2 regions of the Priestia sp. 53B2 genome follow, and region 2 is predicted to be linked to the other one. Evidence: riboswitches for the same ligand, from Rfam matches in the RefSeq annotation. Region 2 holds a riboswitch; the other holds the start of a gene.
The links. A riboswitch is a leader RNA that binds a small molecule or an ion and turns the genes downstream of it on or off. The one in region 2 is predicted to bind glycine.
Positions count from the first base shown of each region.

Region 1: another riboswitch for glycine. It lies ahead of ACN6NE_RS12870 (amino acid permease); the one in region 2 lies ahead of gcvT (glycine cleavage system aminomethyltransferase GcvT).

Region 1 is NZ_JBLZXA010000015.1:129,023-134,184, forward strand. It holds gene rlmD (23S rRNA (uracil(1939)-C(5))-methyltransferase RlmD) at 1-490, shown strand, start outside; partial or broken gene ACN6NE_RS12865 (FAD-binding oxidoreductase) at 828-2,177, shown strand; glycine riboswitch at 2,377-2,457, shown strand; gene ACN6NE_RS12870 (amino acid permease) at 2,616-3,968, shown strand; gene ACN6NE_RS12875 (PAS domain-containing sensor histidine kinase) at 4,301-5,162, shown strand, end outside.
Region 2 is NZ_JBLZXA010000008.1:710,673-715,834, reverse strand. It holds gene ACN6NE_RS07030 (YqhG family protein) at 1-739, opposite strand, end outside; gene ACN6NE_RS07025 (DEAD/DEAH box helicase) at 726-2,399, opposite strand; glycine riboswitch at 2,580-2,672, shown strand; gene gcvT (glycine cleavage system aminomethyltransferase GcvT) at 2,885-3,985, shown strand; gene gcvPA (aminomethyl-transferring glycine dehydrogenase subunit GcvPA) at 4,006-5,162, shown strand, end outside.

The sequences.
Region 1 (5,162 bases), on a different contig from region 2:
AGTGAAGCTATATGATGAAGTAAAAAAAGCAGCTGCGCTAACAGGAAATGAAAAAATTGTAGATGCTTACTGCGGAGTAGGTACAATTGGCTTATGGCTTGCTAAAGATGCCAAAGAAATTCGCGGAATGGATACGATTGAAGAATCGATTGTAGACGCGAGAAAAAATGCCAAAGATCATGGATTTGAGCATGCCACATATGTGACGGGTCCAGCTGAAAAGTGGATGCCGAAGTGGGTAAAAGAAGGCTGGAAGCCAGAAGTTATCGTCGTTGACCCGCCGCGAACAGGCTGTGATGACAAGCTTCTAAAAACGATTTTACAAGTGAAGCCAAAGAAAGTGGTTTACGTTTCTTGTAATCCATCCACATTAGCCAAAGATGTGCAGCAGCTGTCGAAGGCTTATCATGTTGATTACATTCAGCCTGTGGATATGTTCCCTCATACAGCGCATGTGGAGAATGTGGTAAGTTTGACATTAAAGAAATGAATAGAAAAAGAGTAAAGGGCAGATTTGATTCTGCTCTTTTTTCTTTGAGCTGGACTCTTATTAATGGATAAAATTGTTAAAATTCAACATCTGTTCTTTTAGTATAAAATATCTTAGTATAGTCATATAAAATTTCCATAAAGTCTAGTCTTGGAAAGTGTTACATAGCTAAAGAGAAATTACATCAGAGGATTAATTCCCTTAAAACAAACTATAATGACGTGTTTTATACAAATAATAAACGCAAATTCTATTCCAAAACCCAAACCTTTAACCACATCGATAATACTATATTAATAAAATTAATAAAAAGTATGTACAAAGGGGCATAGGTCAAATGGACTCAATGTTTTTAAAAGGGCTTACGGGTGAAGTGGTAACGCCAAAAGATTCGGTTTATGAGGAAGCTCGTCAGGAATAGAATCGTGCTGTTAATAAATTTCCGCTTATGATTGTATACTGTGAAAAAAAGCAGGATGTTGTGAATGCGATCCGCTGGGCGCGCAAGCATTGTGTTGATATTCGTATTCGATCTGGCGGTCATCATTATGAAGGATATTCTACGGGTGACTGTGTATTAGTCATTGATATTAGTCGATTAAATGGGTTGAAATTGGATAAAAAACGGAACATTTTAAAGATGGAAGCGGGAGCAAAAAATACGGAAGTGTATGATTTCATCGCTTCGAACGGATATGTGTTTCCAGGAGGAACGTGTCCGACTGTTGGGGTATCTGGCTTTACGCTTGGTGGAGGCTGGGGACTTTCGAGCAGGCTTTACGGATTAGGCTGTGACAGCTTGATAGAGCTAGAGCTAGTCAATTATGAAGGAAAGCTCATCAAAGCAAACAAATCGTGTAACGCTGATCTTTTTTGGGCATGCCGCGGTGCCGGTGGCGGTAACTTTGGCATTGTAGTAAGCATGACGTTTCAGCTTCCAAAGCCAACGAACAGCTCTGTGACGCTCGTTCGGTTCTTTTATGTAGGTACTACAAAGGCGAAGCAGGCACAAGTGATGAATATATGGCAAAACTGGCTGCCCGAACTGGACAAACGTATGACGCTAATTGCAAGCTTTTATAATGCAGAAGGAGAAGGTTTAGGTATATTTGCGAACGGCTTCTTTTACGGCTCCCCAGAAGGAGCTCGGAAGATTTTGCAGACTTTTGCAGAAGTGGAAGGGTTTCAAGTCGAGCTGGAATCATTATCTTTTCTTGAAGCGGTAAAAAAAATAGAAGCAACCTATCCTCCGTCTGAAAAATTTAAGTCAACGGGAAGATTTGTGCACAGGAGCTATTCACGTGTTGAGCTTGAAAATCTTGCAGAGCTGATACAGCGTCCGGCAGAAGGGTCCGTTTATGCCGCGATTTCTTTTTATGCACTAGGAGGAGAAATTCGCCGTGTTGGTAAAAGAGAAACGGCTTTTTTCTACAGAAACGCCAAATATACTATGGGGTTTCAGTCTGTATGGACAGAAGATGTATTTGCAAGAGCAAACAGAGATTGGCTTCGCAAGCGATTTGAATATATTAAAAGTATTACGGTAGGTTCCTATGTGAATTTTCCTATCAGCAACCTTAGAAACTACGAGGGTGAGTATTTTGGAGACAACGAAGAGAGATTAGAAAGAGTGAACAAAAATTACGATCCGTTTAATGTGTTCAGGTTCCCGCAAGGACTCAGGTAGCGTAAGGAAAAGGATACTAAGTTGACGATTGAAATTGTTCGATTACATTCTTTCGAAGAAGGTAAATAAATGAAAGTAATCTTTCCTGTTGACAAAGCATCCAACTGGTATTAGAATAAACAACTATTCGACAGTCATTCTATTGATTGAAAAATTTAATACGTAGAAAGCTATGATTGCTATGGATCACACTATAGCAGGAGCAGCTTCTGGAGAGATCGCGATAGTTTCGCGACGCCGAAGGGTTCACAATCTCAGGCAAAAGGACAGAAGAGTACCGGATATTTATTTGGCATGTTACTAATTAGTAGCATGTACCTTAATATTTGTTATTCTTATGACCATGAGATTGGAGCGCATCCAATCTCTTTTTTTATTGGACTTTATTTGTAGTCCGCACGATCGCATCAAAGGTTTTATTGTTAGGAGGAGTTAGAGTTGGAACAACGAGAATTAAAGAGGGATTTATCCAATCGTCATGTTCAGCTAATCGCGATTGGGGGAACCATTGGTACGGGCTTGTTTTTAGGTTCTGGTAAAGCAATACAGCTTGCGGGTCCCTCTATCATCTTTGCTTATTTAATTGTTGGTATTGCGCTTTTCTTTGTGATGAGAGCGCTAGGAGAACTACTGCTGTCTAAAGCAGGTTATCAATCGTTAACTGATATTGCTGAAGAGTATCTTGGACCATGGGCGTCATTTGTAACGGGGTGGACCTACTGGTTTTGCTGGATTATGACAGCTATGGCTGATGTGATTGCAGTTGGCGTATATGTGAAATATTGGTTCAATATTCCTCAGTGGATTCCCGCACTTATTTGTGTAATCATTTTATTAGGGCTTAACTTATTAACCGTAAAATTATTTGGAGAATTAGAGTTTTGGTTTGCTTTAATAAAGGTTATTACGATTCTTGCATTAATTATTATTGGCGTTATTTTGCTGGTAATGGGATTTAAAACAGACGCGGGATCCGTTACTGTTCAAAACCTTTGGAATCACGGAGGACTGTTTCCAAATGGGGTTTCAGGTTTCTTACTTTCATTCCAAATGGTTATATTCGCATACGTGGGGGTTGAATTGGTAGGGGTATCGGCAGCAGAAACATCGAATCCCCAAAAAAATATTCCATCGGCCATTAATAAAATTCCGCTGCGAATCTTATTTTTCTATGTTGGAGCGCTTATCGTCCTCTTATTTATTAACCCGTGGATGGAATTAAATGCAGCAGAAAGCCCATTTGTTAAAACCTTTAGTTTAGTCGGAATTCCGCTTGCTGCTGGAATTATTAATTTTGTTGTATTAACTTCAGCCGCTTCTGCTTGTAATAGCGGAATGTTTTCAACAAGCCGTATCTTATATAATTTAAGTAAAAATGACCAAGGGCCATCTAAGTTTGCAAAACTGAACAAAAACCACGTACCAAGCAACGGATTGTTTGTATCTACGCTGGTCATCTCAGCGGGAGCTCTTTTAAGCAAACTTATACCAGACCAAGCTTTCGGCATCGTCACGACCATTAGCGCTATTTGTTTTATTTGGGTGTGGAGTGTCATTCTTATTTGCCATCTAAGGTATAAAAAGACGCGTCCGCAGCTGCATGCAGCATCAGCATTCAAAGCACCGTTAACACCATTTATAAACTATGTTGTGCTAGCTTTGTTTGCGGTGATTCTTGTTATTATGCTGTTTTCTGACGCGACGCGCCCAGCCTTATTGTTGACGCCCGTTTGGTTTATTCTCTTATTTATTTTTTACTGGACTAGAAGGAAAAAGAAAATAAATCTTTAAAAGCTAGAAAATCAGCAGGGAATAAACATGATTTTTTATAAAAGAATATAGTAAATTTCTGACCTCATCACTCCGTGATGAGGTCTTTTTAGTGGAGGATAAATAATTGATTTCTACTGCATGAATAAAATGCAGGAAGCAAAGTTTATAGAAGAAAACTAAAAATTTGTTCTAACAGAAAACACAGTGAGAAAGCTCATAGTTTTCTGATAGGGATGTAGAACAAATTGCTTTTCTTCTGTGTCTAAAGATGGAATTCTATCATTTATATGGAAAAGTTTTCATTTTGCAGTACAATGGAGGTAGACTTCATTAGATTAAGGTGAACAAACATGAAATGGTTTAAATCTCATACGTTTTGGAAAATCTTCACGATTAATGTGCTTCTTATTTGTACCGTACTGACGCTAATGTTTATTGTTTCAAGAGTGATGCTGCCTAATATTTCTCAAGATCAATATCGACAGGTAACTGATAAAACCGTCAAGAGAATGAAAGAGCAAATTAATGTCGTTATTAAAGATATTTGGAGCCTAGGCGACGAGGTACAGCAAGATCCTATTTTTTTATCGGATGATGAGCAAGAAATAGACAAAGAATTGCAGAAAATAGTTAATATTTCACCGTATATCGATAGCGGAACCATTTTTAATGTAAAAGGGTATGTTGAGCATTATTACCCGAATGATTTAAAAAATATGAAACATGTGAACTTAAGTAAAAGAAAATATTTTCAAGAAGCGCTGCGAACCAAAAAAATATATTTAAGCGATGTCGTTTCAGCAGATACAAAGCACTACATTGTGGTGATGGCGATTCCTATTTTGGATGGGCAGCAAAATGTAAAAAAAGTCATAAATTTAGCGCTGCGAATTGAAGAAAATAAAAGTTTTCAATCCATCTTTCAAACGTTTGATATAGGAGAGAACGGCTATACATTTATTGTAGACCGCAATGGTAGAATTATTTCTCACCCAGAGAAACAGAGAATCGGTGAAAATGCTAAGAAAAATGAAATCGTTCAGAAAACGATGAATCATAAATCAGGATATCAGCGCGTTGTGAACACCGAAGGTAAGTATTTCTTTGCGTCTTTCGAATATATTCCTGTTTTGGATTGGGGAATTGTCGCTGAATTACCCGTTGAAGAAATTTACAGGCCTTATGAAATGTTTGAAAAAACGCTTTGGATCG
Region 2 (5,162 bases):
TAGTCGGCTCGTACAGTTCTTGAAGCGCTGTTTTTTCGGTCATATATATTTCTGGCAGCTCTTCTGCTGTTTCGTAAAAATGATCAAGAAGCGCTAAGTCTTCATACCATCTCTCCTGCGCTTTTTCAGCCCATTCAGTTGGCTGAGCTTTAACATAGTCAGTCACATATGATGTGAGTCGTGCGATGGCACTTTTAGGTTTAATAAAAGGTGAGAGAGTAAAGCAATAGTCTGAGATTTTAGATGACAAATTTTGATTAATGATTAATTCATGAAATGATTCAATAATCTGTCCATTGATTAAATTAATGCCAAGCGACAAGAGCTCATCTTTTTTACGATCGCATTTGTATGAGACTTTAATATTTAATGCAAGCCAAGGGTGTAAAGGCTGATTTGTTGGCTGAGCCGATGCAACTTGTTCATACAAGTGAATAAACCCGCCTAGTTTTTGAGTAGAAGCGAAAATTTGGTGCAGCCTAGGTGAACCGAAATGAATTCGTTCTCCTTGAACGGAATCGTCTTCAAATGCTGGGTCTGTAATGAAAGTGAGCGAAGCAGGAGTTGCTTCTCCTCCCGTCTTTTCAATATAGTGCCAATAAAATGGACGATTCATCAATTCTTTATCGAGTTCAATCGTTAATTGAACCGTCAGGTAAGAAGATGTTTCTGTGACAATAGAACAATTATTAGCTAGAAAATAACGCTTTAAAAATTGATGAATATCAGTTTGCTGCATGCTGATCCTCCTCGCTGTCTTCGTATTGAATAATAGACGTCAAGTTCTCCATTTTGATTTTTATTTCTCCTTCACTCCGTGAATGAAATAAAATATCCTGAATATGCTCTTCGATATTTTTCAAATCAAGCTTTGTTAAAATATCATCTAGCTCTCCAACAACTCGTTCAAAAAGGTTTATTTTTTCGTATAACAATTTTAAAATATGTTCTTCGACCGTATGTTGAATGGCTAAATTGTAAATGTGAACATCATGTTTTTGACCTAAACGATGGACCCTTCCAATTCGCTGTTCTAGACGCATTGGATTCCACGGTAGATCATAGTTAATGATATGATGACAAAACTGAAGATTGATTCCTTCTCCGCCTGCTTCAGTGGCAATAAATACTTGCGCGTGGCTTTCAAAAAGCTGCTTCATCCAGTCTTTTTTACCTCGCTTAAATCCGCCTCTAAAAGGTACAGAGGTAATTCCATGCTGTTTTAAATACCACTGTAAATACAGTTGAGTTGCTCTGTACTCAGTAAAAATAATGACTTTATCATCAATTTTCTGAACGAGCTCCAGCACTTTTTCTGCTTTTGCATTTTGCGGCACTTGCTGAAGTAGTTCCATTAACGGAGTAATCATATGTTCTGTTAATGCGCTGTTTGGATCTTCCTGACGTTCCAGCATGTTTTTTAATGTCATATACACCGCTTCACGGCTGCTGCAGGCCTCTCGCTGCAGGGTTAAAATTGAAAAAGCGCTTGAAGGGTGCAGTCCGTTTCCTTTAAAAGACGTAATTGCATCGTATAGCTCCCGTTCTTTTGGCGAGAATTCAACAGGAATGGTTTGAACAATTCGCTTCGTCCATTCGATACCCGTATCGTGGCGGCGATTTCGAATCATAACTTTGTTAACAAGCTCTTTTAAGTGTTCATCGTTTTGCAAAGAGCGTTTTTTAGCGGAAAATAATTTTTCGAAATAGTCTTTATTGCCGAGATGGCCAGGCTTTAAAAGAGAGACTAAGTTAAAAATTTCTTCAATTCGATTTTGAATCGGTGTTGCGGTTAGCAACAGACAAAATTTCTTTTTTAGACTTTGCACAAATTCATAGTTTTTTGTTTTGTTGTTTTTAAGTTTATGAGCTTCATCAATGATGATGAGGTCGTAGTCTTGTTCTAGCACAATTTCTCGATGAGGAGAACGTTTTGCTGTATCAATTGAAGACACAACGATGTCACACTGATCCCACACATATGATTTTCTTTGAGGGACTGCGGGAATATAAAATTTTTGATTCAATTCCATAGCCCACTGCGAAACAAGCGAAGCTGGAACTAAAATGAGAACTTTTTTAACAAGTCCGCGAATCATATATTCCTTCAAAATTAACCCTGCTTCAATCGTTTTCCCCAGTCCTACTTCATCTGCTAAAATGGCTTTCCCATTCATTGTTTCAACTACTTGTTTGGCTACTTCGAGCTGATGAGGAAGCGGCGTTAAATCGGCTAGATGTTTTGGGCTTTGCAGTCCTTCAAATTCTGAAATAAGCGTTTGGTCTTCTATTTCATAGGCAAGTTTATACAAATCCCACGCAGACCAAGGGCCGTCTTGCTCCAATTTAGTTGAGAAGGCCGCTTCCCATGTTTCATCGATGTTTAATTTCACTTTCATGATAAAAATGCTCCTTTGTAAAAAATTTTTATTGAACAAATGATAAGAATCAGGTAGGATAAAAATATATTTAGAAAATTTGAAAAAGAAAATAGATTAGCACTTTACAAATGATTGTGTGAATAAAGATAGATACATCTTTCAGTAGTATGCCCAACTTTACCAACTTTATAGAAGCGAATGACGACACGGGGAGAGACTACTTGAATGTAGCGCCGAAGGAGCAAGCAATAAAATTGTGAATCTCTCAGGCAAAAAGACTCTTGTTTGACGCAGCTCTGGAGAGTGTCTATGCGTTTATAGACCACCCACGAGGCAAACCTATTTATTTATAGGTAAACTTTCAGGTGAAAAGGACAGAGACTTCCTACTAAATACAGTAGGGGGTTTTCTGTCCTTTTTTGTTTGGATACATAGTGATCCCCACACTATTTGAAAACTCCCCGTTATGAAAAGTTTCACGTGAAAAAGAGGAGGACATGAATATGACAACAGAATTACACAAAACGCCGCTTTATGATACCTATCAAAAATATGGTGCCAAAACAATTGATTTTGGCGGATGGGCTCTTCCCGTTCAATTTTCTTCTATTAAAGAAGAGCATGAAGCTGTACGTACAAGGGCAGGCCTTTTTGATGTCTCTCATATGGGAGAAATTCTTGTAACAGGAGCTGATAGCTTAGCTTTTCTTCAGCACACGATGACAAATGACGTTTCTACCCTTGTAGATGGAAAAGCGCAGTATACGGCTATGTGTTACGAAGACGGAGGCACGGTAGATGATTTGCTGATTTATAAAAAAGCAGATCAAGAGTATTTGCTAGTCGTAAACGCTGCTAATATTCAAAAAGACTATGAGTGGCTGGTGTCTCACAAACAAGGAGATGTAACGCTCGTTAATCAATCTGATGAAACTGCGCAGCTAGCTTTACAAGGTCCTTTAGCAGAAAAAGTTTTACAAACTTTAACGAACGAAAATTTATCTTTATTAAAGCCATTTACATTTGCTGATGATGTAGAAGTAGCCAATGTAAAAGCTCTCGTTTCACGTACTGGGTACACCGGAGAAGATGGCTTTGAAATTTATTGTTCTTCAGCTGATGCCTCTCACTTGTGGACGGCTATTTTAGAAGCAGGCAGTGATGAAGGTGTGTTGCCTTGCGGATTAGGAGCTCGCGATACGCTTCGTTTTGAAGCTACTTTGGCTTTATATGGCCAAGAGCTTTCAAAAGATATTACGCCCATTGAAGCTCGAATTGGATTTGCAGTGAAAACGAACAAAGACAGCTTTATTGGAAAAGAAGTGCTAAAAGAACAGCGTGAAAGCGGAGCATCCCGTAAGTTAGTGGGAATTGAAATGATTGATAAAGGTATACCACGACACGGTTACGAAGTATTTGCAGGTGAAGAGCAAATTGGGTTTGTGACAACAGGGACACAGTCACCTACACTAAAGAAAAACATCGGTTTAGCGCTATTATCTGCAGAGTATTCAGAGCTTGGTCAAGAAGTGGAAGTGCAGGTTCGAAAAAAACGCTTAAAAGCAAAAGTGGTTTCAACACCTTTTTATAAACGTTCAAAGTAAGCTTTGGGGAGGAATTTAACATGTTACATCGCTATTTACCAATGACAGAACAAGATCAGCAGCAAATGTTAGCAGCAATTGGTGTTTCATCTGTTGATGATTTATTTTCAGATATTCCGCAGCGCGTTCGTTTTCAAGGAGAATACAATATTAAAAAAGCGGCTTCAGAGCCTCAGCTGTTAAAAGAATTAAATAGTATGGCTGCTAAAAATGCTCATTTAAAAGACTATGCTTCTTTTTTAGGAGCAGGAGTTTACGATCATTACATGCCGGTTATTGTTGATCATGTTATTTCTCGTTCGGAATTTTATACGGCTTATACTCCGTATCAACCAGAAATTTCTCAAGGAGAACTTCAGGCCATCTTTGAATTTCAAACGATGATTTGTGAGTTAACGGGGATGGACGTGGCTAATTCTTCTATGTATGACGGAGGAACTGCTTTAGCAGAAGCTGCTATGCTCAGTGCGGGTCAAACAAAAAAGAAAAAAGTACTTGTCTCTGCGGCTGTTCACCCTGAGTCAAAAGATGTTTTAAAAACGTATGCGAAGGGTCAATACATTGAAGTGGTAGAAATCCCTGCAGCAGACGGAGTAACAGATATGATTGCATTAGAAAAAGAGATGGGAAGTGACGTGGCAGCTGTTATTGTCCAATACCCCAATTTCTACGGACAAATCGAGCCGTTAAAAGAAATTGAAGAAATTACTCATCAAGAAAAATGCATGTTTGTGGTTTCAAGTAATCCTTTATCGTTAGGTTTACTTACGCCTCCTGGAGAATTCGGAGCTGATATTGTCATCGGAGATGCACAGCCATTTGGTATTCCGAGTCAATTTGGAGGCCCGCACTGCGGATACTTTGCAACTACGTCTAAGCTTATGCGAAAAATTCCAGGGCGATTAGTAGGGCAAACGGTAGATGAAAACGGTAAGCGAGGGTTTGTTTTAACCCTTCAAGCGCGTGAACAGCATATACGCCGCGATAAAGCGACGTCTAACATTTGTTCAAATCAAGCGTTAAATGCTTTAGCGGCATCAGTTGCAATGACAGCTTTAGGCAAGCAAGGTGTAAAAGAAATGGCGCTGCAAAACTTATCAAAAACGCATTATGCATATGAAGTGTTAAAGGCAAAAGGGGTAAATGTAGCATTTGAAGGACCGTTTTTTAACGAATT